Regions from separate parts of the Micromonospora sp. NPDC000121 genome, predicted to be linked through region 2. Evidence: riboswitches for the same ligand, from Rfam matches in the RefSeq annotation. Region 2 holds a riboswitch; the other holds the start of a gene.
What was found. Region 2 has a riboswitch for ZMP and ZTP ahead of ACFY23_RS22225 (tetrahydrofolate dehydrogenase/cyclohydrolase catalytic domain-containing protein). Riboswitches for the same ligand answer to the same signal wherever they lie in the genome.
Positions count from the first base shown of each region.

Region 1: linked by a shared signal. The riboswitch ahead of ACFY23_RS26630 (glycine hydroxymethyltransferase) and the one ahead of ACFY23_RS22225 (tetrahydrofolate dehydrogenase/cyclohydrolase catalytic domain-containing protein) in region 2 are both predicted to bind ZMP and ZTP.

Region 1 covers NZ_JBIAZP010000011.1:201,795-215,861, forward strand. Annotated here, with positions in the region: gene ACFY23_RS26600 (ABC transporter permease) at 1-220, shown strand, start outside; gene ACFY23_RS26605 (ATP-binding cassette domain-containing protein) at 217-1,056, shown strand; gene ACFY23_RS26610 (carbohydrate kinase) at 1,109-2,062, shown strand; gene ACFY23_RS26615 (hypothetical protein) at 2,192-2,452, shown strand; gene ACFY23_RS26620 (peptidoglycan DD-metalloendopeptidase family protein) at 2,530-3,411, opposite strand; gene araB (ribulokinase) at 3,571-5,241, shown strand; gene ACFY23_RS26630 (glycine hydroxymethyltransferase) at 5,336-6,775, opposite strand; ZMP/ZTP riboswitch at 6,793-6,882, opposite strand; gene ACFY23_RS26635 (metallophosphoesterase) at 7,012-7,863, shown strand; gene ACFY23_RS26640 (hemerythrin domain-containing protein) at 7,906-8,406, opposite strand; gene ACFY23_RS26645 (S8 family serine peptidase) at 8,521-9,990, opposite strand; gene ACFY23_RS26650 (NAD(P)H-hydrate dehydratase) at 10,136-11,005, opposite strand; gene ACFY23_RS26655 (histidine phosphatase family protein) at 10,989-11,720, opposite strand; gene ACFY23_RS26660 (hypothetical protein) at 11,787-12,260, opposite strand; gene ACFY23_RS26665 (hypothetical protein) at 12,382-12,612, shown strand; gene ACFY23_RS26670 (hypothetical protein) at 12,745-13,071, shown strand; gene ACFY23_RS26675 (DNA primase small subunit domain-containing protein) at 13,283-14,067, shown strand, end outside.
Region 2 covers NZ_JBIAZP010000008.1:48,204-62,270, reverse strand. Annotated here, with positions in the region: gene ACFY23_RS22230 (hypothetical protein) at 1-194, shown strand, start outside; gene ACFY23_RS22225 (tetrahydrofolate dehydrogenase/cyclohydrolase catalytic domain-containing protein) at 358-1,224, opposite strand; ZMP/ZTP riboswitch at 1,237-1,321, opposite strand; gene ACFY23_RS22220 (endonuclease/exonuclease/phosphatase family protein) at 1,337-2,116, opposite strand; gene ACFY23_RS22215 (TSUP family transporter) at 2,327-3,103, shown strand; gene ACFY23_RS22210 (malonic semialdehyde reductase) at 3,246-3,857, opposite strand; gene ACFY23_RS22205 (helix-turn-helix domain-containing protein) at 3,959-4,315, shown strand; gene ACFY23_RS22200 (GNAT family N-acetyltransferase) at 4,399-5,175, shown strand; gene ACFY23_RS22195 (VWA domain-containing protein) at 5,468-7,048, shown strand; gene def (peptide deformylase) at 7,226-7,735, opposite strand; gene ACFY23_RS22185 (TetR/AcrR family transcriptional regulator) at 7,746-8,534, opposite strand; gene ACFY23_RS22180 (ATP-binding cassette domain-containing protein) at 8,607-9,587, shown strand; gene ACFY23_RS22175 (ABC transporter permease) at 9,584-10,399, shown strand; gene ACFY23_RS22170 (DEAD/DEAH box helicase) at 10,512-13,250, shown strand; gene ACFY23_RS22165 (SWIM zinc finger family protein) at 13,247-14,067, shown strand, end outside.

The DNA of each region.
Region 1 (14,067 bases), on a different contig from region 2:
GAACCTGGAGAGCATCACCGCCGTGGTCATCGGTGGCACCAGCCTGTTCGGCGGGCGGGGCGCGGTGCTCGGGACCCTGCTCGGCGCGTTGATCGTCGGGTTCTTCCGCAGCGGACTGTCGCTGGCCGGGGTCGACGACCAGTACCGCGTCCTCGCCGTGGGCCTGCTGGTGATCCTCGCCGTGGCCGTCGACCAGTGGATCAGGAAGGTGAGGGCATGACCGCCACCACGCACACCCCCGACGGGCGGACCGGCGCGGCCGGCCCGCGGCGGCGCACGCCGGTGCTGTCGGCGCGAGGTCTGGTCAAGACGTTCGGCAGGGTCGTCGGTCTCGACGGGGTCGATCTCGACCTCTATCCCGGCGAGGTGCTGGCCGTCATCGGCGACAACGGCGCGGGCAAGTCGACGCTGATCAAGTGCCTGACCGGCGCGCTGATCCCGGATGCCGGGGAACTGTTCCTGGAGGGCAGGCCCGCCCAGTTCAAGCGGCCGCAGGACGCCCGGGACGCCGGCATCGAGACGGTCTACCAGACGCTTGCCGTCGCGCCGGCGCTGGACATCGCGACCAACCTCTTCCTCGGCCGGGAGAAGCGCCGGCGCGGCCCCCTCGGCTCGATCTTCCGGATGCTCGACCAGAAGGGCATGCGGCGCGAGGCCGCCCAGGCCCTCGCCGACCTCGGCATCGGCACCCTGCAGAACGTGGGACAGGCGGTCGAGACGCTCTCCGGCGGGCAGCGCCAGGCGGTCTCGGTGGCGCGCGCCGCGGCCTTCGGCAGCAAGGTGATCGTGCTCGACGAGCCGACCGCCGCCCTCGGCGTCAAGGAATCCCAGCAGGTGCTCCGGATGATCGAGGAGGTCCGGTCGCGAGGGCTGCCGGTCATCCTCATCAGCCACAACATGCCGCACGTGTTCGAGGTCGCCGACCGCATCCACATCCAGCGACTGGGTCGCTGCGCGGGCGTGGTGACGCCGGCGTCGCACACGATGCCGGAGGCGGTGGCGATCATGACGGGCGCGACCACCCTCGAGGAGACCCCGGGCCGGACGGCGGCCTGAGGGCCGCTCCGCACATGGCCGGGGCTCGGCGCAGCCTCGGGAAAGGAAGACTGTGATCATCGTTGTCGGCGAGGCCCTGGTGGATCTGATCGAGGAGCCACCGGGGGAGGCCGTCGCCCACCCCGGGGGCAGCCCGGCGAACGTCGCCGTGGCCCTCGCCCGCCTCGGCCTGCCCACGACCCTGCTGACCCAGCTCGGCGACGACGCGCACGGGCGGTTGCTCCGCGCCCACCTGGCCGACAACGGCGTGCGCCTCGACCCCGCCTCGGTGCCGGACCTGCCGAGCACCAGCGTGGCCCGCACGCACGTGGACGCGGACGGTCAGGCGGGGTACGACTTCCGCATCGCGTGGCGGTCCTTTCCGCGGGCGGCCCTGACCGGCGCCGGCGTCCACGCCGACTGCCTGCACACCGGGTCGCTGGGCGCGGTCCTGCCACCCGGCGCCGACGACGTGCGGGCGCTGGTGCACGCCCGACGGGCCACCACGATGATCAGTTACGACCCGAACTGCCGGCCGTCGCTGATGGGGGACCGGTCGGCGGCCCGGAGCCGGGTCGAGGACCTGGTGGCGGCCAGCGACATCGTCAAGGTCAGCGACGAGGACCTGGCCTGGCTCCATCCGGGGCGCGGGCACGAGCAGGTCGGGCGGGAGTGGCTGGACCTGGGCGCTCGCCTGGTGGTGGTCACCCGGGGCCGCGGCGGGGCGTGGGGGGCCACCCGGTGCGGCGAGGCGCGGGTGGACGCCCGGCCGGTGGAGGTGGTGGACACGGTCGGGGCCGGTGACGCGTTCATGGCGGGCCTGCTGGCCGCGCTCAACGACCTCGGCCTGCTCGGCGCGGCGCGCCGCGGGGCGCTCGCGGCGGCCGGCCGGGACGACGTCGCCGCCGCGCTCCGCCGCGCCGCCGACGTCGCCGCCTGGACCTGCCGCCGGCGGGGGGCCGACCCGCCCACGCGGGCCGAGCTGGCCGCCGGGGAATCCGCCGGCGGACCGCTGCGGGTGGGTTGAACGCCCTCGGGTGGGGGTGGCCGTCCACAGTCGACGGCCACGCCCAGGCGTCTCGGTGCTGACACACCGCGTTCACCGCACGGCAAAGCGCGACTGCCCGTATTCCGCCGTCCTCGATGGACACCCATAATGGACGTCATGATCGCCTGGGAGTACGCGTTGCTGGTCCGCCGCTATCAGGGGCAGGGCCGCAACTTCCATGTCAGCTTCATCTGGTACGGCCCCGACGGGACGCGCCGGGACATCACCGCGTACGGCGACACCGCGATCGCGCACCTCAACCGGGCCGGCCGGGAGGGCTGGGAGCTGGTCTCCGCCGCCGAGGACGTGAACAACATCCAGGGCAGCACCGAGGTGCACCGCTACCACCTGAAGCGGCCCGTCGCCTGATCCAGCAGCCCGTTCCGCCCCGGCGGTCCGGCAAGCTGATGCCTGGACCGCCGGACACGGCGGCCGGGGGTCGACGGTCAGTCCCACTGGTCCTGGTTGAGGAAGCGGGCGAAGCCCCGCCACGAGTTCGGCCCCATCACCCCGTCGATCGGCCCGGTGTAGCCCCAGCCCGAGGCGAGCCGCTGCACCGCCTTCCACGTGTTCGGCCCCGGCACGCCGTCGATGGGGCCGGTGTAGCCGTAGGCGCGCATCGCCCGCTGGAGCGCGGCGTACGTGTTCGGCCCCGGGACGCCGTCGATCGGGCCCGTGTAGCCGGCGGTGATCCGCAGCCAGTTCTGCATCCGCTGGTAGCAGACCGGACCGGGGATGCCGTCGTACTCGGTGGTCGTCTTGGGCAGGCCGCCGCCCGGGTTCTGGCTGATGTAGGTCAGCGGGTTGATGCGTACCCCGCTCGGGTTGATCATGTGCCAGTGCAGGTGCGGGCCGGTGGAGCTGCCCGACCCGGGGGCGCCCACGGCGCCGCCCGACCGCCCCACGACCGTCCCGGCGCCGACCGCGGTCCCGTTGGCCAGCAGGAACTGTGACAGGTGCATGTACTGGCTGCGGTACCCGTCCGCGTGGTGGATCGTGACGGTGTGCCCGCCCGTCCCGTTGTAGGGGATGTTCTGGATCGTGCCGGCGCCGCACGCCGGCAACGCGGTGCCGACCCCCATCCCGAAGTCGATCCCGCCGAGCGACCCGTAGTTCAGGTGGTCCTGCCAGGTGCCGGTGATGGGGTAGCCGGCGAACGGGTTGTAGATCACCGGCGCCGCGTGGGCGGTGCCGGGCAGCCCGACGACCCCACCGACGGCGAGGGCGCCGGTGGTCCACGCGGTGCCGCGCAGCAGCGTACGGCGACTGAGTCCGGTCGGTGGCCGGCCGGTCGCAGCGCCACAGCAGGGGGGCAGGTTCTCGCTCATCGTCGGCTCCTCATTCGTGGGGTGACGCGTGGGTGGAGGGGGTGCCGAGACTACGGTCATTCACACATTCGGATCAATGACTGCGGTAGCGTTGCCTCCCGTCGCCGCTGACCGGCCGCCCCGCCCGGGCGCCGGAGCGTCGCGGCGCGAGGAGGAGCGGTGGCGCAGCCGGCAGTCGGGGCGCCCCGGCACGTCGTCGGGGTCGACTTCGGCACCCTCTCCGGCCGGGCGGTCGTGGTGGACGTCGCCGACGGCACCGTGCGCGGCGAGGCCGTGCACGCGTACCGGCACGGGGCGATCACCGAGCGGCTGCCCGACGGGACGCCGCTGCCGCCGGACTGGGCGTTGCAGCACCCGGACGACCACCGCGAGGTGCTCCGGGCGGCGGTGCCCGCCGCGCTGCGGGCCGCCGGCGTACGCCCCGAGGACGTGCGCGGCATCGGCATCGACGCCACCTCCTGCACGATGCTGCCCACCCGCGCCGACGGCACCCCGCTCTGCGAGCTGCCGGAGCTGGCCGGCCGGCCGCACGCGTACCCGAAGCTGTGGAAGCACCACGCGGCCCAGCGGCAGGCCGCCCGGATCACCGACGTCGCCGCCGCGCGCGGCGAGACCTGGCTGCCCCGCTACGGCGGCCGGGTCTCCGCCGAGTGGCAGCTCGCCAAGGCGCTGGAGGTGCTGGAGGAGGACCCGGCGGTCTTCGACCGGGCGGAGCGCTTCGTCGAGACGGCGGACTGGCTGGTCTGGCAGCTCTGCGGCCGGGAGACCCGCAACGTCTCCGCCGCCGGCTTCAAGGGGCTGCGGCAGGACGGGCGGTACCCGTCGGCGGAGTTCCTGCGCGCCGTGCACCCCCGCCTCGACGGGCTGCTGCCCCGGATCGACGGCCCGCTCGCGCCGCTGGGCGCCCGGGCGGGCGGGTTGACCGCCGAGGCGGCCCGGTGGACCGGGCTGCCGGTGGGCACCGCCGTCGCGGTCGGGTCCATCGACGCGCACGTCACCGCGGCGGCGGCCCGCGCGGTCGAGCCGGGCCGGATGCTCGCCGTCCTCGGCACCTCCACCTGCCTGATCATGAACGCGACGGCGTACCACGAGGTGCCCGGGGTCTGCGGCGTGGTCGACGGGGGCGTCACGACCGGTTCCTGGGGCTACGAGGCGGGGCAGAGCGGGGTCGGGGACATCTTCGCCTGGTACGTGCGCACCGGCCTGCCCGCCGAGTACGCCGACGAGGCGCGCCGCCGCGGGCTGAGCCCGTACGAGCTGCTGGACGCCCTCGCCGCCGAGCAGCCGGTGGGCGGGCACGGGCTGCTGGCGCTGGACTGGCACAGCGGCAACCGGTCGGTGCTCATGGACCACGAGCTGAGCGGGGTGCTGGTCGGGCTGACCCTGGCCACCCGGCCCGAGGAGATCTGGCGGGCGCTGCTGGAGGCCACCGCGTTCGGCGCCCGGACGGTGGTCGACGCGTTCACCGCCGCCGGAGTGGCCGTCGACGAGCTGACCGTGGCCGGCGGGCTCACCAGCAACCGGCTGCTGCTGCGGATCTACGCCGACGTCATCGGCCGGCCGCTGCACGTGGTCGACTCCGCGCACCCGGCGGCGCTGGGCGCGGCGATCCATGCGGCGGTGGCCGCCGGGGCGTACCCGGACGTGCCGGCCGCCTCGGCGGCGATGGGCGCCGCCCGGCGCGAGACCTGGCACCCCGACCCGGCCCGGGCGGCCGCCTACGACGAGCTGTACGCGGACTACCGCGCGCTGCACGACCACTTCGGCCGGGGCGGCACCGACGTCCTGCACCGCCTGCGCGCCCGCCGCCACCGCACCCACCCCCGCTGACGCTCCCGGCCCCGCACGCCCGGCGGGGACGAGAGCGGGACGGGGACGCCCCCGCGCGGCGGGGCCGGGCGGGGGCGTCGTGGTGGGGCAGGACTCAGCCGAGGTCGACGGCCGGGTAGAGCGGGAAGCCCGTGAGCAGGTCGCTGGCCTGCTTGCCGACCCGGTCGGCGACGGCCGGGTCGAGGACGTACTTGGCCTTCGACGGGGTGCCGTCCGGGTTCGCGCCCGGCCGGGTCTGGCTGAGCACGGTGTGGATCAGCTCGGCCGTCTCGTCCATCTGCGCCGGGCCCAGCCCCCGGGTGGTCAGCGCCGGGGTGCCGATGCGGATGCCGGAGGTGTACCAGGCGCCGTTCGGGTCCTGCGGGACGGAGTTGCGGTTGGTGACGATGCCCGAGTCGAGCAGCGCCTGCTCGGCCTGCCGGCCGGTCAGCCCGTAGCCGGTGACGTCGATGAGCACCAGGTGGTTGTCGGTGCCGCCGGTGACCAGCTTGCCGCCCCGGCGCAGCAGCCCCTCGGCGAGGGCCTGGGCGTTGGCGACGATCCGCTGGGCGTAGTCGGCGAAGTCGGGGCGGCGGGCCTCGGCCAGGGCGACGGCCTTGGCGGCCATCACGTGCGGCAGCGGGCCGCCGAGCACCATCGGGCAGCCCCGGTCGACCTGGTCGGCCAGCTCGGGCTGGCAGAGCACCATGCCGCCGCGCGGGCCGCGCAGCGACTTGTGCGTGGTCGTGGTGACGATGTGCGCGTGCGGCACCGGGTCGAAGTCGCCGGTGAAGACCTTGCCGGCGACCAGGCCGGCGAAGTGCGCCATGTCGACCATGAAGGTGGCCCCGACGGAGTCGGCGATCTCCCGCATGATCCGGAAGTTGACCTTCCGCGGGTACGCCGAGTAGCCGGCGACCAGGATCAGCGGCTTGAACTCGCGGGCCGCCTCGGCGACCCTGTCGTAGTCGACCAGCCCGGTGGCCGGGTCGGTGCCGTAGCTGCGCTGGTCGAACATCTTGCCGGAGATGTTCGGCCGGAACCCGTGGGTGAGGTGGCCGCCGGCGTCCAGGGACATGCCGAGCATCCGCTGGTTGCCCAGCTCCCGGCGCAGCGCGAACCAGTCCGCCTCGGTGAGGTCGTTGACCTGCCGCACCTGGGCCTTCTTCAGCGCCGGGGACTCCACCCGGTCGGCGAGGATCGCCCAGAACGCGACCAGGTTGGCGTCGATGCCGGAGTGCGGCTGCACGTACGCGTGGGCCGCGCCGAACAGCTCCCGGGCGTGCTCGGCGGCGAGTGCCTCGACGGTGTCCACGTTCTGGCAGCCGGCGTAGAAGCGGCGGCCGACGGTGCCCTCGGCGTACTTGTCGCTGAACCAGTTGCCCATGGCCAGCAGGGTGGCCGGGGAGGCGTAGTTCTCGCTGGCGATGAGCTTGAGCGACTCACGCTGGTCGGCGAGCTCGGCGCCGATGGCGTCGGCCACCCGCGGCTCGACGGCGCGGATCACCTCGAGGGCGCTGCGGAAGGCGGTGGATTCGGCGTTCGGCGACGACATGCGACCTCCAGTGACGTGCGGAAGGCCCAGGCGCTCGGCATGCGTCCTCATGACGGGACCGCTTCCCGATGGTTCTCCATCCCCACGCGCCAGTCACGGCCCGCCGCCGATCCTACCGGGTCGGCCGGGCGCACCCCGGCCCACCTGGGGACCGCCGCACCTGAGGTGTGGTGCATCGACCGGCGTGCGGCCCGCGCGGTTCGCGGTCGTCCCCGGCCGCGCATAGGATCGTGGTCATGGCGGGGGAGGACGGCGGGGGCGGCAGCCTGCTCGCCATCAGCGACCTGCACGTGGGGCACCCGGGCAACCGGGCGGTGGTGGAGGGGCTGCGCCCCGAGTCGCCGGACGACTGGCTGATCGTCGCCGGAGACGTCGGCGACACCGTGGCCGACGTCGAGTGGGCCCTCCGGCTGCTCGGCGACCGCTTCGCGCGGGTGGTCTGGGCGCCGGGCAACCACGAGCTGTGGACCCCGCCGGCCGACCCGGTGACGCTACGCGGGGTCGCGCGCTACCAGCATCTCGTCGACCTGTGCCGGCGCCTCGGCGTGCTGACCCCGGAGGATCCGTACCCGGTGTGGCGGGGGCCGGGCGGGCCGGTGCTGGTGGCGCCGCTGTTCCTGCTCTACGACCACAGCTGGCGCCCGGAGGGTTTCGACACCCCGGAGGCGGCGCTGGCCGAGGCGTACCGGACGGGGATCGTCTGCACCGACGAGTTCCTGCTGCACCCCGACCCGTACCCGAGCCGGTCGGCCTGGTCCGCCGCCCGGGTCGCCGAGACCGCCCGCCGGCTCGCCGCGCGGGAGCCGGGGCTGCCGACCGTGCTGGTCAACCACTGGCCGCTGCTGCGCGAACCGACCCGGATCCTGCGCTATCCGATCTTCGCCCAGTGGTGCGGCACCGAGGCCACCGCCGACTGGCACCTGCGCTTCGACGCCGCCGCGGTGGTCTACGGCCACCTGCACATCCCCCGCACCACCTGGCACGACGGGGTGCGGTTCGAGGAGGTCTCGGTGGGCTACCCGAGGGAGTGGCGGTCCCGGGCCGTACCGCCGTCGCTGCGGCGGATCCTGCCCGCGCCCCCGGCGTGACGACGGGCCCCGGCGCACCGGGGCCCGTCCGAGTCGGTCGGCTCAGGCCGTCACGGCGTCGAGCGACTTCTTGATCGCCTTCGGGGCGGCCGGCGTGCGCGGCGCGTCCGCGCGCAGCTCGATCATCCGCTCGCCGATCTCCTGGAGCTGCTTACGGCCGAGCGCGTCGCGCACCTTGGGGAACCACTCCTGCTCCTCCTCCTCGACGTGGTGCAGGACGTTCTCGATCAGCACCGTGGTCTTGGCGTTGAAGCGCTCGTCGTCGGCGTCCATGGCGAACAGTTCGGCGCAGAGCACGTCGGCGACGTGGTGCTCCTCGTACGACTCGAGGATGTCGTCCTCCAGGTCGGGCAGGAGCTTGCGGACCTCCGGGTACATCACCTCGTTCTCCAGGTAGGTGTGCACCGTGAGGGCCTCCAGGATCTGGCTCACCAGCTTCTGGCGCTGCGCGGCCGGCCCCTCCTCGGCATCCTGGAACGCCTTGAACAGACGGCGCATCTCCTTGTGGTCCTCTTTCAACAGGACGATGGCATCGGTGGACACCGTTGACCTCCTCGGCTCGTCGGACGCCTCCTCCCGTACCCCCGCCGTGAGCAGCGAAAACGGGTGGGGCCCGGCGGATCACCGCCGGGCCCCACCACGGGTCGTGCCGTGCTGTCACTTCACCACGTTGTACGCGTTGACCATGCCCGCGCCGTAGAACGAGTTGCGCTCGCCCCCGGTGCAGACGGCCGGGAAGCCCGGCCGCGGCTCCCAGACGCCCTCCTCACAGGGGACCGACTCGGCGGTCCGCTCGAGGAAGGACGCCAGTTGGCCCGGCGCCATGCCGGGGTGGGCCGACAGGGCCAGCGCCGCCACGCCGGCCGCGTGCGGGCTCGACATCGACGTGCCCTGCTTGTAACCCCAGCCGTTGGTCTTCGTCGCCGGGTCGAAGGTGGTCGACAGGATGCCGTCGGTCGGGGTCGGGCTGACGCCGTTGGTGCGGAACCGGGTGTCACCGCCGGGCGCGGTGACGTCCACGACGCCCAGGCCGTACGAGGAGTAGTAGCTCTTCTTGCCGGTCGGGGCGACCGCCGAGACGGTCACCACGCCCGGCGCCTCGCCCGGCAGGACGAGGCAGGCGCTGTTGAACTCCCCGGACTCGTCCGGGTAGCTGCCGTCGTTGGGCCGGTCGCTGCTGTAGTTCTTGTGCGCCAGGTCCCAGTTCGAGTTGCCCGCCGACGCGACGTGGAGCACGCCCTTGCTCTGCGAGTAGCGGATGGCCCGCTGCACGGCCTGCCACACCGGGCGCTGGCGCGCGTCGTTGCGGCAGTTCAGCTCCCACGGGTCGATGAAGTAGCTGTTGTTGGTGACCTGCATGCCGTGGTCGGCCGCCCACATGAAGCCGCAGAGCGCGGCCTCGGGGTAGATGTACCGGTCGTCGTTGACCACCTTGACGGCGGCCACCTTGACACCCGGCGCCACACCGGTCACGCCGACGCCGTTGACGGCGGCGGCGATGGTGCCGGCCACGTGGGTGCCGTGGTCGGAGACGGTCGGGTTCCAGGCCGCCTCGGTGGTGTCCGCGACACCGCCGATGCAGGACGCGCTCCTGTCCTTGGCGATCTGGTCCTTCAGGTCGGGGTGGCTGGAGGAGATGCCGCTGTCGAGCACGCCCACCACCACGTCGGCGCTGCCGGCGTTGACGGCGTGGGCCTGCGGGACGTCGATCATCGGCATGTCCCACTGCTGGCCGAAGAGGGGCTCCTTGGTCGGGTCGGCGGTCGCGTGCGCCGCCGCGGCCGCGGAGACCTCCAGGGTCTCGCCCTCCTCGAGCGCGGTGCCCAGGCCGGCGGTGGGCGCGGCCGACTCGACGCCCGCCCCCGCCACGTCCCTGACGAAGTCGGGGTTGGTCGAGCGGACGACGAGCACGCCGATCTGGTCGTAGCTGGCCACCACGGTGCCCTTGGCGGCGGCCACGCGGGCGGCCGCCCTGTCGGTCTTGGCACCCTGCGGGGCGAGCACCAGGAACGTGGTGTCCGGGCCGGCGGCCGACGCCGCCGGGGCCAGCCCGCCGGTGACGGCGAGGCCCACACCGAGCGCCACGGCGGACGCGGCAGCCAGTGTCTTGCGACGGAGGTTCTTCACACAGACTCCCAGGGGGCTGTTTCCAGCCGGGCACGCGCCCTGGCGGGGAGCGGCCGGCGGGAGGTGGCGGGGCGCCCTCCTCCGACCCACCAGCGTAGGAGCGGAGTGTGGCGTTACACACACCCGTTCGGACAGACAGGAAGTGTCAGACGGTGGCAAGGGTGTGGGGAATCTCGTCGAGCAGCTCCCGGGCGAGGAACCCGATCCGGCCGAACCGCGGCACCAGCCGCTGGCCGCTCACCGCGTGGGCGAACGCCGCCCAGCAGGCGGCCTGCGCCGGCTCGGCGCCCCGGGACAGCAGCCCGGCCAGCAGCCCGGCGCGGACGTCCCCGCTGCCGGACGTGCCGAGACCGGCGTCGCCGCTCTCCTCCCGCCAGCTCCGTCCGTCGGGCGTGGCGACGTGGCCGTAGAGCGAGACCACGGCGTCGTACCGGCCGGCCAGCTCGATCGCCTCGGCGTCCAGGTCGTCGCCGGGATCCCGGCCGAGCAGGTGCCGCGCCTCGGTGACGTTGGGGGTCAGCACCACCGGCCGCCCGGACCCGACCAGCAGGTCCGGGGCGTGGCTGAGCGCCCCCAGGGCGTACGCGTCGAGCACCAGCGCCGTCTCCCGGGCGGCCGCGTCGAGCACCACGCGCAGCAGGCGCGCGGTCTCGTCGATGTCCTTGAGCCCCGGGCCGAGGGCCACCACGTCCGCCTCTGCCACCAGGTCCGTCAGCCGGTCGCCGGGCCGGCCGGCGACGGCGCCGTCGGCGGTCTCGGGCAGGTCCACCACCAGCGCCTCCGGCACCTGGATGCTCAGCGCGGCGGCGGTGGACTCGGCGGCGGCGAGCTGGAGCACCCCGGCCCCGGCCCGCAGCGCGGCCACGCCGGCGAGCAGCACCGCCCCGGGGGTGAACCGGGAGCCGCCGACCACCAGCACCGTGCCGCGGGCCTCCTTGCCCCCGGTCGGCATCGGCAGCGCCCAGTCCCGCAGCAGCCCGGGGGTGATGACCCGGGTGTCAGACCGGTTCGGCATGGACCTCGTCCTCCCTGGTCGGCCGGGCGCCCTGCGCCCGCAGGTGGCCGACGTCGTTGAACACGTCCGGGACCAGCCGGCCATCGGTCCCGGCGGACCAGCCGGTGATCGAGCAGTTGGCGATGACGTGCTCCCGGGTCAGCGCCATCAGCTCCGCCTCGGTGAGCCCCTCCACCAGGTAACGGGTCAGGAAGACCAGGGCGTCGTGGCCGAACAGCAGCACCCGCCGGCCCTCGTGGTCGCGGCGCAGGTCGCCGAGGAGGGCGCGGAGCCGCAGCGCCACGTCCGTCCAGGACTCGCCGCCGGGCGGGCGGTAGTAGAACTTGCCGAGCCGGTCCCGACGCGCCGCCTCCTCGGGATACCGGCGGCGCGCCCCGTGCCCGGTCAGCCCGTCCAGGATGCCCAGCTCCCGGTCGCGCAGCCGTTCGTCGCACGTGAGCGGGATCCCGGTGCCGGCCAGGGCCAGCTCGGCGGTCCGCACCGCCCGCAGGTACGGCGACACGACCGCGACGTCCGGCCGGCGGGCCTCGGGCAGCCCGGCCAGCCAGCGCGCCGTGGCCCGCGCCTGCTCCTCCCCGGTCGGGCTCAGCGGCACGTCCGGGTCCCGGTGGGTGAGGTCGATCAGCTCCGCGCCGGACGACTCGGCCGCCGTGGCCGCCACGTTCGCCGTGCTCTCACCGTGCCGGACGATCCAGAGCGCTGCCAGTTCCGCCATGCGGCAACCCCTACCCGAGGCCCGCCCCGGATAACCGCCCCCGCGCCCGCCCGGGCGGCGGGACGCTCAGGCCGTCGGGCAGCGGGCGAAGAGGGTGGTGAAGCCGGACTCGACGCGCTCGACGCCGAGCACCAGGCCCGTGCCCTCCCCGGCGATCGTCAGCTCCAGCTCCTCGCTCACCTGGATCGACTCGAAGCTCGCCCAGTCGAGCACGACGTGGTCGCGGCGGGCCTGGAACAGGTCGCCGCGGTCCACCGAGCCGCGCCACCGGCCGGCGCCGTGCCGTGGCACCGCGCCCCCGTATTCGGTCTTCCGCCGGTAGCCCGGCACGAAGTCCTCGTCGTGCAGGACCTCGTCGATCAGCGGGGTGGAGATGTCGGTGACGGTGAACCCACCGGCGGCGTCGAGGGTGAGCACGTCCCGTTCCGGGCCGCACCAGACACCGGTGACGTCGGCGGCGGCGGGCGGCGGGGACTCGCCCGCGCAGCCGGCGGCGACGAGCACCAAAGCCAGCGACGCGTACCCCGTTCGTCCGCGCACGAACGCCCCCCTTCGCCCCGGGATGGTAGCCCCGGCGTCGGGCGTGAACGGGACCAGGCCGGGTAAGCGCTGCTGCCACCGAACAGCGAGAGCGAGATGGGGAGGTACGCCCGTGGCGACCATGACCAAGGAACAGATCAGCCCGGTCAAGGATCAGAACTACGACCTGATCCACGTTCTGCAGATGTCGTTGCAGCACATCTGGAAGCTGGACACGTACATCGCCGACGCGGATTCGCGGGGTGACACGGAACTGGCCACCTGGTTCCGGAAGATGCAGGAGAACAACCGCAAGGCGGGTGAGCAGGGCAAGAAGATGCTCATGTCGCGCCTGCAGGAGGAGATGAGCTGAGTTCCGCCGGCGGTGGCCGGGCGGCCGGACAGGGGCCGCCCGGCCACCTCGCGTACGCCCGAAGCACGGGGCAGCGCGGACGGCCGTCGACCGGCAGAATGTCCATCCTGGTCGTACGGGATGGAGCCGCCGATGACGGTCGTCAGGGGACTGCGGGAAGCGTTGGTGCTGTTCGTGATCGCGCTCGTCGTGGTCGCGGCCGCCGCCGGGGTCTGGGTCGCCCTGGGCGGCGGCGACTTCGTCTACCGCTTCGGCATCGCCCTCGTGGTGGTCGGCGGGCTGCTCGGGGTCACCGGTGACCTCACCCTGAGCCGAATCGGCATGATGGGGGCGCGGGCCACCTTCGGCGCGGCGCCCGAGCGCGAGGCCGCCGGCGAGGGGCGGGTGCTCACCGGGATCGGGATCTTCCTGTTCGTCGGTCTGCCGCTGATGGCCGTGGGCATCGCGCTGATCGCCTGAGACTGCGCCCGGCAGCCGCCGCACGTGAGCGGCACGTCCGGCGCACCGTCGGCGGGCCGGTCGTGGAGCCGCTGGCGGTGGTCGTCGAGGCGACGGTGCTCGTGCGACCTCGCGCCCGGGGCCGGCGACGGCGCCTGGCCCCGGCGCCGGACCGGGTGGGCGCGGCGCTGCGCGACGGTGCCGACCGGCCAACCGGGTTACGGTGTCAGGCGTGGCGACGCCGGCCGAGGAGATCAAGGTGGGGGAGCGGCTGGTCCGCGTCTCCAGCCCCGACAAGCCCTACTTCCCCGAGCTGGGGCTGACCAAGCTGGACGTGGTGCGCTACTTCCTCGCTGTCGGCGACGGCATCCTGCGCGCCCTGCGGGACCGGCCGACCATGTTGGAGCGGTGGCCGCGCGGCGTCTTCGAGGGGGCGAAGATCGGCACCCGGCAGGACAACCGGGGCGACGCCTTCTACCAGAAGCGGCTCCCGGCGGGGGCGCCCGAGTGGGTGCGCACCGCCCACATCACCTTCCCGAGCGGGCGTACGGCCGACGAGGTCGCGCCGAGCGAGCTGGCCGTGGTGATCTGGGCGGCGAACCTCGGCACGCTGCGGTTCCACCCCTGGCCGGTCTCCGCCGCCGACGTCGAGCGGCCCGACCAGCTCCGCATCGACCTCGACCCCATGCCCGGGGTGGGCTTCGACCAGGTGGTGCCGGTGGCCCACGAGGTGCGCGCGTTCCTGGACGAGCTGGGCCTGACCGGCTACCCGAAGACCACCGGCGGCCGGGGCCTGCACGTCTACCTGTCGATCGAGCCCCGGTGGAGCTTCGGCGACTGCCGGCGGGCGGTGCTGGCGCTCGGCCGGGAGATGCAGCGCCGGCTGCCGGAGCTGGTCACCACCACCTGGTGGCGGGAGCAGCGGGACCGGCCGGTCTTCGTCGACTACAACCAGATGTCCCGGGACCACACGATGGCCTCGGCGTACTCCATCCGCCCGACCCCGCGGGCGCTGGT
Region 2 (14,067 bases):
CGACGTACGCGCGGTGTCATGCGGTGCTGGCGGTGGACGCGCCGGAGCGTGGGGTGGAGTTGGCGCCGTCGTTCGAGGCGGCGGTGGCGGATCTGGGGGTGTCGTCGGCGGCGGATCGTCGGCGGCGGGCGGACGAGGTGTTGGCGTTCCTGCCGGGGTGGTGGTCGACGGTGGAGCGGATCGTGGGGCGGTGAGCGCTTCGGCCCGGCCGTTGACGGCGTGGGCGATGGCGCGGCGGGGTCGGCGGATGGCGGGGGTCGGTCTCGTGGCGGCGGCGGGGTTGGTGGCCGCCGGTAGGCGTGTCCCGTGCCGGCGACGCCCCGCCGCGCGAGGGGCGTCGCCGGCACGGGGGTGGGGTCAGGCGTGGCCGGTGGCGCGGCGGGCGGCGTCGAGGGCGTTGCGGAAGAGCATGGCGACGGTGGTGGGGCCTACTCCCCCGACGCGGGGGGTGATGGCGCCGGCGACGTCGGCGCAGGTCTCGTCGACGTCGGGCAGCAGGCGGCGGCCTTCGTAGCGGACGCCGCCGCCGATGACGGTGGCGCCGGGGCGGACGTGTTCGGGCTGGATGATGCCGGGGACGCCGGCGGCGGCGATGAGGATGTCGGCGCGGCGGGTGTGGGTGGCCCAGTCGGGCACGCCGGTGTGGACGACGGTGACGGCGGCGTTGGCGGTGGGGCGTTTCTGGGTGAGCAGCAGGGCGAGGGGGCGGCCGAGGGTGGCGCCGCGGCCGAGGATGACGACGTCGCGGCCGGCGACGGGGATGTCGTGGAAGGCGAGCAGGGCTTCGATGCCGGCGGGGGTGCAGGGCAGCGGGCCGGGTAGGCCGAGGGCGAGTCGTCCCATGTTGAGCGGGTGCATGCCGTCGACGTCGAGGTCGGGGTCCATGGTCTGCAGGGCCCGGTCGTAGTCGAGGTGGGCGGGGATGGGGTGCTGGATGAGCAGGCCGTGGACGTCGGGTGCGGTGTTGAAGTCGGCGATGACGCGGTGCAGGTCGGCCTGGGTGGCGGTGGCGGGCAGGTGGACGTGGGGTGAGTCGAAGCCGAGTTCGGCGGCTTGGCGCTGTTTGATGCGGATGTAGCCGGCGCTGGCGTCGTCGTCGCCGACGAGGATGGTGGCGAGGCTGGGGGTGGTGCCGGCGGCGCGCAGGGCGGTGACGCCGGCGGCGACGTCGGTGAGGATGCGCTCGGCGACGGGGGCGCCGGGCAGGAGTCGGGCGGTGGGCATGCTGCTCCTTCAGGCGGAGGCCCAGGCGGTCGACCTCTGCTCGTGGAGCTCCCCGATGGTTGTTGCCATCCCCTGGCCGCCAGTCGCGTCGGGTTCAGCTTGCCACAGGTGCTTAGCCGAGGTCGACCAGGAGGGGGCGGTGGTCGGAGATGGCGGACAGGGGGGTGTGTACGGCGGTGACGGGTGGGAGTCGGTCGATGTCGTGGCGGTCGGCGAGGATGTGGTCGAGTTGCACGCGGGGTTGCCCGGCGGGGTAGGTGGGGCGGCGGCCGAGGGGGCGCCAGCCGGTGAGGAGTCGGGCGGGGCCGGCGGGGAGGTTGAGGTCGCCGAGGAGGATGCGGGGCGCGGGCAGGGTGCGGAGGGCGCGGACGGTCTGGCGGAGTTGGTGGGCGTTCCAGCCGGGGACGAAGGACAGGTGGGTGGCGGCGACGGTGACGGTGCCGTGGGGGGTGTCGAGGACGGCGGCGAGGACGACGCGGGGTTCGTCGTGCAGGAGGGTGAGTCCGCCGCCGGGTCCGGGGACGTAGACGGGTGAGCGTACGGGGGCGGGGCGCAGGCGGGTGACCTGCCAGCTGCGGACGCGGTGGCGGGTGACGAGGCCGACGCCGTAGCAGGGTTCGCCGTGTCCGTCGTCGTCGTGGCGCAGGGGGCGGAACTGTTCGCCGGGGGTGCCGACGACGGCGGCGGCGAAGCGGTGTTCGTCGGCGCCGAGGGCGCGGGCGGCGATGGCGGTGAGGTCGAGTTTGCCGCTGCGGCTCTGGTCGCGGTCGACTTCCTGGAGGGCGAGGACGTCGGCGTCGAGGGCGGTGACGGCGGCGGTGAGCCGGTCGGGGTCGACGAGGCCGTCGGTGAGGGACCGGCCGTGCAGCAGGTTGAAGGTGGCCAGGCGCACGTTTGCACCCTACGTGGCCGTGGGAGGGTTGCCGGGTGTTGAAGGTTCTCCTGTGTTCGATGGTGCTGTTCGTGGCGTTGGGCGCGGTGGGTGTGTGGTTGCGTCGGCGGCGGGGTCGGTGAGGCGGTGCGGGTCGGTGGGGGTTTGTGCTGGTGAGGCTGGCCACAGGTGGTCTCGTGGGGCGGCCGGTGGTGGGAAGAATGGCGGCCCGTGGAGCCTCTGTCGCTGACTACTCTGCTCGCTGCGGCCGCCATGGCCGGTTGGGTCGATGCCGTGGTGGGCGGTGGTGGGTTGTTGCTGTTGCCGGCGTTGATGGTGGCGGCGCCGGGGATGCCGGTGGCGTCGGCGTTGGGGACGAACAAGCTGGCGGCGATCGCGGGTACGGCGACGGCGGCGGTGACGTACGCGCGGCGTACGAAGATCGACTGGGCGGTGGCGGGGCCGTCGGCGGGGTTGGCGGTGTGTTGCGCCGGGTTGGGTGCGGCGTTGGCGGGGGCGGTGCCGGCGTCGGCGTACCGGCCGGTGGTGTTGGTGGTGCTGGTGTCGGTGGCGGTGTTCGTGGTGCTGCGTCCCCGGTTGGGGGTGGTGGCGCAGCCGGAGCGGCGTACGCGGCGGCGGGTGGCCGTGGTGGTGGCGGTGGCGGGTGTGGGGATCGCCCTGTACGACGGGTTGATCGGGCCGGGCACAGGGACGTTCCTGGTGTTGGCGTTCACCGCGTTGGTGGGCGCGGACTTCGTGCACGGTTCGGCGATGGCGAAGATCGTGAATGCGGGGACGAACCTGGGGGCGTTGGTGGTGTTCGCGGCGTCCGGGCACGTGTGGTGGTTGCTGGGGGCGGCGATGGCGGTGTGCAACATCGCCGGGGCCGCGCTCGGGGCGCGGATGGCGTTGCGGCGTGGCTCCGGCTTTGTGCGGATCGTGCTGTTGGTGGTGGTGTTGGCGCTGGTGGGCAAGCTCGGCTATGACCAGTGGGTGGCGTTGACCTGACGGCTTGCCGGCGTCGAGGCCGGCCTCGGTGTGTGATGGCTGTCCCGGGTGTGAGGCCGGCCGTCGGTGCCGCGGCCTGACGGCTTTCGCGGCGGCGACGGCCGGCCTCGGTGTCGGTCGGTTTGTTCGGTGCCGACGGGTGTCAGGCGTGCCGGACGATGTCGGTGTAGTCGAGGCGGGGCAGGCGCGGGAACCAGGCGTTCTCGCCGGGCCGGCCGATGTTGACCACGAGCAGGCTCTTCCAGGTGGAGTCGGTGAAGAACTCCCGGTCGACGCCGGCGGCGTCGAAGCCCCCCATGGGGCCGGCGGCGAGGCCGGCGGCGCGGACGGCGAGGAGGAAGTAGCCGATCTGCAGGGTGGCGTTGAAGCGGGCCATCTGCTCGCGGGCCTCAAGGTTGCCGGCGAGGTCGTCGCGCAGCTGCGGCAGGATCGGGAACACCTGCGGCAGGAACTCGTGGAAGTCGGTGTCGGCGGCGAGCACGGCGACCATGGGCGCGGTGCGGGTCTTGTCCTGGTTGCCCCCGTTCATGTGGGCGACCAGTCGGGTGCGGGCGTCGCCGGGGCCGACGAAGAGGATGCGCAGGGGCTGGGCGTTGACCGCGGTGGGCGGGAACTTGGCGAGTTCGACGATCGCCCGGAGCTGCTCCTCGGTGACCGGCTCGTCGGTGAAGGTGTTGGCGGTCCGGGCGTCGGTGAACAGCAGCGCCTGGGCCTCGGGGTCCAGGGTGATCAGGGGCGAGAACACATCGGTCATCGGGGTATCTCCATGCGACGGGACTGGATGGCTACGGTGACAGTAGCAGCTAGCTTTTTAGTAGTTCCATGTTCCGTCGGTCACCGCCGTATCCTGGGGCCATGACGGTCGAACGGGAGGTCGACGGCGCGCGCCGGGCGTGCCAGGGGGGCATCACCCGGGCCTTCGCGTTCCTCGGCAAGCGGTGGAACGGCATGCTCCTGGGCACCCTCGCCGACGGTCCGGCCGGGTTCGCCGAGCTGGCCCGCGCCCTGCCCGGGATCAGCGAGTCCGTCCTGTCCGACCGGCTGGGCGAGCTGGTCCGGGTCGGGCTGGTCAGCCGGACGGTGCGGCAGGGCCCGCCGCTGGGGGTGAGCTACGAGCTGACCGAGCGGGGCGCCGCGCTGGTGCCGGCCCTCGACGCGCTGGCCCGCTGGGCGGACGAGAACCTCCCGGCCACGCCACCCACGGGCTGCTGACCCGCGCCACCGCGCCGGCCCGGCCCACGCGGCTCGCGCGCGCCGGCGGTGGGCCCGCCGGCCACATGTGTGATCATCAGCGGATGCCGGTACGCGCCGAACACGACCGGGCCGTCCTCGCCGAGCTGCTGGGGCGCGACCCGGTGCTGCACGCCTACCAGTTGGGCGACCTGGACGACTTCTTCTGGCCGTACACCTCCTGGTTCCGCCGGGGCGAGGAGGTGGCGTTGCTGTACCACGGGGCCGACCCGCCCGCCCTGCTGGCGTTCGCGCCACCGCCGCGGGTCGCGCACATGGCGGCGCTGTTGCGGGAACTGGCGCCGGTGCTGCCGGCCCGGCTGTGGGCGCACCTGTCCCCCGGCCTGGAGGCGGCGCTGGCCGGGGCGTACCGGGTGGAGCCGTCCGGTCCGCATTACAAGATGGCGCTGACCGACCCGGCCCGGCTGGCCGCGACCCCGCCCGCCGGGGTGGTGCTGGGCGCCGCGGACCTGCCGGCGCTGCACCGGCTGTACGCGGACGCCTACCCCGGCAACTGGTTCGACCCGCGGATGCTGGACACCGGCCAGTACGTGGGCATCCGCGAGGGCGCCGAGGTGCTGGCCGTCGCCGGGGTGCACGTGTTCTCACCGGCGTACCGGGTGGCGGCGTTGGGCAACGTGACCACCCATCCCCGGGCCCGCGGGCGCGGGCTGGCCGCGGCGGCGGTGGCCGCGCTGTGCGGGCGGCTGCTGACCAGCGTCACGCACGTCACGCTGAACGTGAAGGCGGACAACGGGCCGGCCGTGCGGCTCTACGAGCGGCTGGGCTTCACCCGGGTCGCCGACTACGGGGAGTACGCGTTGACCGCCTGCGGGCGGTGACGGCGCTGAACCGGTGGCCGGGACCGTCGAGCCGTGCGTCCGGCGACCACGGGCCGCGCGGTCGGGCGTTCGCACCGGGTGGCGCGTGCGGCGCGACCGTCCGGCGGCCGGGCCCGGACGACCGGCCGAGGGCCGACGTGAGAACCCTTTCACCTGCATGTGCGGCCGTCGATCGGGGTCGGGAACCCGACGCTGAGCGGTGCTGGTGTCGGACCGGCGGGGGCCCGTCCCGGCCCTAGCGTCTCCCGGCAGAGGTCGCGTGCGACGCGCGGCGGAGCTGAAGGAGCAACGCATGGCAGCAGCAGCAGTGCCCTGGCGGCGAACACGGACGGTGAGCCTGCTCGCCGGCGTGACGGCGGTGGTGACCGCGCTGGCGACGCCCGCGGCGGCGGCGCCCGGGGTGAACCCGGTCCTCGTGGACCGCGACGCCGACCCCGGCACCTCGATCGGCGTCAGCAAGGTGGTGTCCACTCCGCCGATCCCGCCGAAGCCCGACGTGGTGCTGCTGGTCGACACGACCGGCAGCATGGGCGGGGCGATCGCCAACGTACGGACCAACCTGCAGCAGGTCATCACCGACGTGCGCGCGGCGCAGCCGTCGGCGCAGTTCGCGGTGGCCTCCTACCGGGACACCGGGGACGGCGTGGAGCTGTTCCGGGTGCGCCAGGACCTGACCGACGACGCGACGGCCCTGCAGAACGCGGTGAACGGGCTGGCCGCCGGCGGCGGCGGGGACACCCCGGAGGCGTGGGTGAACGCGCTGGTCGAGGTGTCCGAGGGGGCGATCGGCTACCGGTCGGGCAGCAGCCGGATCGTGGTGCTGGTGGGTGACGCGCCGAGCCACGACCCGAGCAACGGGCGCACCCTGGCCCAGGCGACGGCGGCGTTGCAGGCCGACGAGGCGCGGCTGCTGGCGGTCAACGTCAGCGGCGGCGGTGGCGGCCTGGACGCGACCGGGCAGGCCACGGCGGCGGTGTCGGCCACCGGCGGGCAACTGGTGGGCAGCTCCCCCGACACGGTCACCGCCGCGATCCTGGCGGGCCTGCGGGACCTGGACGTCACGGTCACCCCGACCGTGACGTCGTGCGACGCGGGCCTGTCGGTGGGCTTCGACGCGGCGTCGCGGACGCAGCAGTCGGGCACCGACGTGCCGTTCGCCGAGACGATCACGGTGGCGGCGGACGCCGCGCAGGGCGCCGAGCTGACCTGCACGGTGGACTTCCTGCTCAACGGCCTATCCGGCGGGCCGGCGTTCACGCAGCAGATCCGCGTGCGGGTCAACGACGTCACCCCGCCGACCGTGGTCGTCGACGACCGGACGGTGGAGGCGACCAGCCCGGCCGGCGCGGTCATCGACTACCCGGCGACGGCGACCGACAACGTCGACGGTCCGCTGACCCCGACGTGCGTGCCGCCGCCCGGCTCCACGTTCCCGCTGGGCGCGACGACGGTGACGTGCACGGCCACCGACGCGGCCGGCAACACCGGCAGCGACACCGCCGTGATGCGGGTGGTGGACACCACGCCGCCGGCGACGGCGTGCGTGCCGACGAACAACCCCAGCGGGGACAACATCCCCGGCTCGTACAACCCGGACGGGTTCTACGAGCTGACGTCGACGGACGTGGTGGACACGGCGGTGGAGGTGTTCATCGGTGACGCGGCGGACCCGAGCGTGCGGTTCGGGCCGTTCCCGGCCGGCACGAAGATCAAGCTGGTGCAGGCGCCGGGTGCGCAGTCGCGGGTGAAGGACGGCACCGGCGACATCGACTACAAGGTGACCCTGCGCGGCGACGCGCTGATCGTCGGCGTGGACGACGCGGGCAACGCCTCGTCGCCGGCGGTGTGCCTGGTGGCTCCCCCGCCGAAGTGACGGCCGCAGCGCGCGGGGGTGAGCCCCGCGGGTGACGTCCCGGCCGCCGGGCCCCGTCGGGGTCCGGCGGCCGTTCGCGTACGCGCCGAGGCCGGCCGGTCGCGGCGCCCGCGCCGGTTCACGGGCGGCGGGTCGCCGTGCCCCTGCGCCGGTTTGCGGGTGGCGGGGCGCGGCGGTTCAGCCGTGGCGGCTGGGCGAGTCGAAGCGGCCGGCGCGCATCTCGCGCAGCGCCCGGCGGCGGGTGTCCCCGCGCAGCGTGTCGACGTACAGGCGGCCGGCGAGGTGGTCGGTCTCGTGCTGCAGGGCCCGGGCGAGGAACCCGCTGCCGGAGATCGTCAGCTGCTCGCCGTGCTGGTCGAAGCCGTGGGCGGTGGCGTGCATCGCCCGGGGGGTCGGGAAGTAGAGACCGGGGATCGACAGGCAGCCCTCGTCGTCGTCCTGCAGTTCCTCCGACAGCTCCAGCGTCGGGTTGACCAGGTGGCCGCGGTGGCCGTCGGCGTCGTAGACGAACACCTGCGCGTTGACGCCGATCTGGGGCGCGGCGACGCCGGCGCGGCCGGGGGCGCCGAGCAGGGTGTCCATCAGGTCGGTGACCAGGGCGCGTAGTTCGGCGTCGAAGCTGGTCACCGGCTCGCTCGGGGTGCGCAGCACGGGGTCGCCGATGATCCTGATGGGCCGCATCGTCATGCCGGCAAGGTTATCCGTCGTCGCCGGAGGTGGCGGCGCCCGGGCGGGCCGCCACGAGCACCTCGACGCCGTCGAGGATGCGGGCCAGGCCGAACTCGAAGGCGCGGGCGGGGTCGCCGGCGGCCTGGTACTCCTGGCCGGCGGCGGTGCCGACGCGCGCCGCGAGGGGGTAGCGGCGCGGGTCGAGGGCCTTCTCCAGGTAGGGGGCGTGGGCCTGCCACCACTGTTGCTCGGTCATGCCGGTGTGCGCGGCGGCCTGGGCGGCCTCCACGGCGCTGCGCACGGCCCCGTGGACGTACCCGGAGACGAGGGTGATGACGGCGTCCATCTCCAGGTCGGTCAGGCCGATGCCGTCGACGGCGCGCAGCTCGTACTCGTAGCGGGCGATGACGTTGGGGCCGAGCGGGGGGCGGGTGGTGGCGACCTGGAGCAGCCAGGGGTGGCGCAGGTAGAGCGCCCAGGTCTCGCGGGCGATGTGTGCCAGGCGGCCGCGCCAGCCGCCGGGCACGTCGTCGGGGCGGGCGGTCTCGCCGTAGACGGTGTCGAGCATGACGTCGAGCAGTTCGCCCTTGCCGGGGACGTACGTGTAGAGGGACATGGTGCCGACGCCGAGGCGTTCGGCGACGCGGCGCATGGACAGGGCGGCCAGCCCGTCGGCGTCGGCGACCTCGATGGCGGCGCGGACGATCCGGTCCACCGACAGGTCGGGGCGGCCCTTGCGGCTGGCGCGCTCGCGGGTGCGCCAGAGCAGGGCGAGGCTGCGCGCCGGGTCGCCGGTGCCGCTGTACTCGGTCGTCATGCCGGAACTCTACCGTGCGCCGTACCGTATGGTGTACGGTACGGCGTACGACGACGAGGGGCGGGGGCGCGGATGCACCGGGACGGACCGGCCATCGAGGCCGAGGGACTACGCAAGCGCTACGGCGCCACCGAGGCCCTCGCCGGCCTCGACCTGACGGTGCCCGCCGGCACGGTCTGCGGGCTGCTCGGGCGCAACGGCGCGGGCAAGACCACCGCGGTGCGGGTGCTGAGCACCCTGCTGCGGCCCGACGCCGGCACGGCCCGGGTGGCCGGCGCCGACGTGCGGCGCCACCCCGACCGGGTCCGCGCCCGCATCGGGCTGGTCGGTCAGCACGCCGCCGTCGACGAGGTGCTCAGCGGCCGGCAGAACCTGCTGCTCTTCGGCCGGCTGCACCACCTCGGCGGCGCGCGGGCCCGTGCCCGGGCCACCGAGCTGCTCGCCCGCTTCGACCTGACCGACGCCGCCGACCGGCCCGCCGGCACGTACTCCGGCGGGATGCGCCGCCGCCTCGACCTCGCGGCCAGCCTGCTCCTCGACCCGCCGGTGCTCTTCCTCGACGAGCCCACCACCGGCCTCGACCCGCGCGCCCGGGCCCAGGTGTGGGACGCGGTGCGGGGCCTCGTCGCCGGCGGCACCACCGTGCTGCTGACCACCCAGTACCTCGAGGAGGCCGACCAGCTCGCCGACAGCGTCCGGGTCGTCGACGCCGGCCGGGTGATCGCCGACGGCACCCCGGACGAGCTGAAGGCCGCGCTCGGCGGCGACCGGATCGACGTGGTGCTGGCCCGCGCCGACGAGCTGGACCGGGCGGCGCGGGCCGTCGGCGCCGCCGTCGCGGCGAGGCCCGACGTCGACCCGGCGGCCCTGCGGGTCAGCGTGCCCGTCACCGGGCGCGTCGCCGCGCTGGCCGCCGTGCTGCGTGCGCTCGAGGACGCCGGCCTGACCGCCGCCGACATCGCCGTGCGCCGCCCCACCCTCGACGAGGTGTTCCTGAAGCTGACCGGCGACGACTCCCCCACCGCCCGCCCCGAGGAGAAGGTGACCGCGTGAACGCGACCGTCCACCCGCTGCCGCACCGCCTGCGCTGGGCCGTCGCCGACGGCGTCACGCTCACCGGCCGCGCGCTGGCGCACTGGGTCCGGCAACCCGCCCAGGCGATCGTCGGGCTGCTATTCCCCGTGCTGATGGTGCTGATGTTCGGCTACCTCTTCGGCGGCGCGATGAGCGTGCCCGGCGGCGGCGACTACCGCGAGTTCCTGCTGCCCGGCATGTTCGCCATGACGATGGCCTTCGGCATCGAGTCGACGTACGCGGCCGTGGCCACCGACACCGCCCGCGGCGTCACCGACCGGTTCCGTTCCCTGCCGATGGCGCCCTCCGCGGTGCTCACCGGTCGGGCCGCCGCCGACCTGCTGCACTCCGCCGCCGGCCTGGCCGTCATGCTGGCCTGCGGCGTCGCCGTCGGCTGGCAGTGGCGCGCCGGCGCGCCGGCGGCCCTGGCCGCCGTCGGGCTGCTCCTGCTGCTGCGCTTCGCGCTGATCTGGGTCGGCATCTACCTGGCGCTGGTGCTGCGCAAGCCCGAGTCGGTGGTGGTGCTGCAGATCCTGGTCTGGCCGGTCGGGTTCACCTCCAACGCGTTCGTCGCCCCCGACACCATGCCCGGCCCGCTCGCGGCGATCGCGCAGTGGAACCCGCTGTCCGCGACCGTCGCGGCCTGCCGGGAACTGTTCGGCAACCCCGGCTGGGGCGGCGAGTCGTTCGCCGCGCAGCACGCCGTCGGCCTCGCCGTCGCCTGGCCGCTGCTGCTGGTCGCCGTGTTCCTGCCCCTCGCGGTGGCCCGCTACCGCAGGCTCAGCCGGTGACCGGCGCCGCCACCACGGCGGTGCCGCTCACCCCCACCGAACGCGACCAGGCCGGCGACGACCTGCGCCGTGCCGAGGACCTGACCGCCGACCCGCACCCGGAAGGACGCCCGTGACGATCGGCTCCCACGCCGTCACGTTCACCCCCGCCGACCCGCCCCGCGCCGGGACGCTGCTCGTCTGGTCGCCCGACGGCCGTCCACCGCCCGACGGGCTCGGCGAACCCACCCGGGTGACCCTGGCGACGCCCCCGCACGGCCACCCCACCCCGGTGTCCGCGCGGCGGGCGTCGCTGGCGGCCGGCGTACCGCTGCTGCTCGCCGCGCCGGCCACGGACCCGGCGGCCGCGTTCTGGGCCGCCGCCACCCGGGAGGCCCTGCACCTGGCCGCCCGCGGCCTGCTGCTGCCCGCGGTCACCGCCGCCGGGCACGACACCTGGCGCGTCGGGCCGCTCACCGCCGACGACGAGGCCCGGCAGGCGCGGCTCGCCGCCGCGATGCCCGCCACCGCGCGCGCGACGCCGGTGCCCGGGCGCACCCCCACCTGGCTGCCCGACCCGGCGCGGCTGCTGCGCGACTTCCTCGACGCCGTCGCCGACACCCTGCCCCGCGCCGACGGCGCCTCCGGGGCGTGGGCCGCGCCGACGCCCACCCCCGTCGGGCGGCTGCGCGACTGGGCCGCCCGGGTCGCCGCCCACGCCGACGCGGCCGTACGGCTGTCGCTGCGCCTGGAACACCTCGACACCCCCGACGAACCGTGGCGGCTCGTGGCGCAGGTGCACCGTGCCGCCACGCCGGGGCTGCTCACCGACGCCGCCGCGCTGTGGCACGCCACGGTCCCCGGGTTCCCGCCCGGGTCCCGCGACGCCGCGCTGCTGGCCCTGCGACACGCCGCGCGGGTGTGGCCGCCCCTGGCCGGGCTGCTGGAGGCGGCCGTGCCGGACGCGTTGGCGCTGACCGACGCCCACGTCGTCGACCTGGCCGGCGGCGCGGCCGCCCGCCTCGCCGCCGACGGGATCGACGTGCACTGGCCGGCGGGGCTCGACCGCGACCTCACCGCCTCGGCCGTGCTGCGCTCCCCGACCCGCCGCGCCGGCGGGCCCGGGCTGCTCGCCGAGCCCGGCGACCTGTCGCTGCACTGGCGGCTGAGCCTGCACGGCGCGCCGCTCACCCCGGCCGAGCTGGCCCGGCTCGCCGACGCGCACCGGCCGGTGGTGCGGCTGCGCGAGCGGTGGGTGCTGGTGCCCCCGGAGCTGGCCCGCCGCGCCCGCGACCCGCACGCCGCGACGCTGGCCGCGATGCCCGCGCTGCGCGCCGCGCTGACCGGCGCCACGCACGTCGACGGCGAACGCGTCGACGTGACCACCGAGGGCTGGCTGGCCGACGCCGCGCGGCGCCTCGCCGACGGCGGGACCGCTGATCCGGTGCCCGCACCGGCCGGGCTGACCGCGACCCTGCGCGACTACCAGCGGCACGGGCTGCGCTGGCTGGCCCGGCTGACCGCGCTCGGCCTCGGCGGCTGCCTCGCCGACGACATGGGGCTGGGCAAGACCGTCACCCTCATCGCCCTGCACCTGCACCGGCAGGGCGACCCCGCCACCGCCGGCCCGACCCTGGTGCTGTGTCCCGCGTCGCTGCTCGGCAACTGGGAGCGGGAGATCCGGCGCTTCGCCCCCGACACCCCCGTACGCCGCTTCCACGGCCCCGACCGCCACCTCGACGACCTCGAGGGCGGGTTCGTCCTCACCACCTGGGCAACCCTGCGCCGCGACGCGACCCGGCTGGCCGCCCGGCGGTGGCCGCTGCTCGTCGCCGACGAGGCACAGCACGTGAAGAACCCGCACTCGGAGACCGCGACGGCGCTGCGCGCGATCCCCGCCGCCGCCCGGGTCGCCCTGACCGGCACGCCCGTGGAGAACGACCTGACCGACCTGTGGGCGATCCTGGACTGGACGACCCCCGGGCTGCTCGGCACCCTGAGCGAGTTCCGCGCCCGCTGGGTCAGGCCGGTGCAGACCGACCGCGACCCCGACGCCGGGCGGGACCTGGCCCGGCTCGTCGGGCCGTTCCTGCTGCGCCGCCGCAAGAGCGACCCCGGCGTCGCCCCGGAGCTGCCCGGCAAGACCGAGACCGACCTGCCCGTCGCGCTCACCGCCGAACAGGCAGCCCTCTACCAGGCGTGCGTCACCGAACTGCTCGACCTGATCGCCGGCACCGACGGCTTCGCCCGGCACGGGCTGGTGGTCAAGCTGCTCACCGCGCTGAAGCAGATCTGCAACCACCCCGCCCAGTACCTGCGCCAGACCGCGCCACCGCTGGCCGGCCGCTCCGGCAAACTCGACCTGCTCGACGAGCTGCTCGACACGATCCTGCCCGCCGGCTCCGCGGTGCTCGTGTTCACCCAGTACGTGGCGATGGCCCGGCTGCTGCACCGGCACCTGACCGACCGGGGCGTCGGCGCGCTGCTGCTGCACGGCGGGCTGCCCGTCGCCACCCGCGACGACCTGGTCCGCCGCTTCGACGCCGGCGAGGCCCCGGTGTTCCTGCTGTCGCTGCGCGCCGCCGGCACCGGGCTGAACCTCACCCGCGCCGACCACGTCGTGCACTACGACCGCTGGTGGAACCCGGCTGTGGAGGACCAGGCCACCGACCGGGCGTACCGGATCGGGCAGACCCGGCCCGTGCAGGTGCACCGGCTCATCGCCGAGGGCACCGTCGAGGACCGCATCGCCGCGCTGCTCGCCGGCAAGCGGGAACTCGCCGAGGCCGTCCTCGACGCCGGACCGGCCGCCCTGGCCGCGCTCAGCGACACCGAACTGGCCGAACTCGTCACCCTCGGAGGCGACCGATGACCCCGCGCGGCTTCACCGCGTTCCCGCCCGGCCGGGCCCGCCGGCCCCGCACCTGGTGGGGCTCGGCGTGGAACCGGGCGTGGGAGGCCGACGCCCTCGACGCCGCGCCGCTGCGCGCGGGACGCCGGCTGGCCGCCGCCGGGCACGTCGGCCCGATCACCGTCAGCCCCGGCCGGCTCGCCGCCGTCGTGCACGACGGCGACACCGAGCAGGCGTACGCCACGCGGGTGCGCATCACGCCGCTGGACGCCGACGACTGGGTCCTGTTGGCCGGCGAGGTGGCCGCCCGGGCCGGGCACCAGGCGGCGCTGCTGGCGGGGCAGCTGCCGCGCGACCTGGCGGACCTGGCCGGGGTGCGGCTGCTGCCCGGGCTGGGCGAGATCACCCCGGAGTGCGACTGCCCGGAGTGGGACCACCCGTGCCGGCACGCCGCCGCGCTGTGCCACCAGGTGTCCTGGCTGCTGGACGCCGACCCGGCGCTGCTGCTGCTGATCCGGGGCCGCGACGCCCGGCAACTGCTCGCCGCGACGCCGTCCCCCGGCTCCACCGTGCCGCGGCCGGAGGCGACGCCGCCCTCCGGGTCGCCCGGTCAGGCCCGTGTCGCGCCGGAGCCACCCGCCGGGCGTTCCGACGCGGCGGGGACGGCGGCCGTCGAGGCGTACGCCCGCCCGGCGCCGCCCCCGCCGCCGCCCCCGGGGTCGGTGGCGGCGCCGACGCTGCCGTTGCTGCCGCCCGGCCCGGACGTCGACGTCGACGCGTTGCGCCGACTCGTGGCGGTGGCCGCCGAGCGGGCGGCGGACATGCTGCGGCAGCGCTG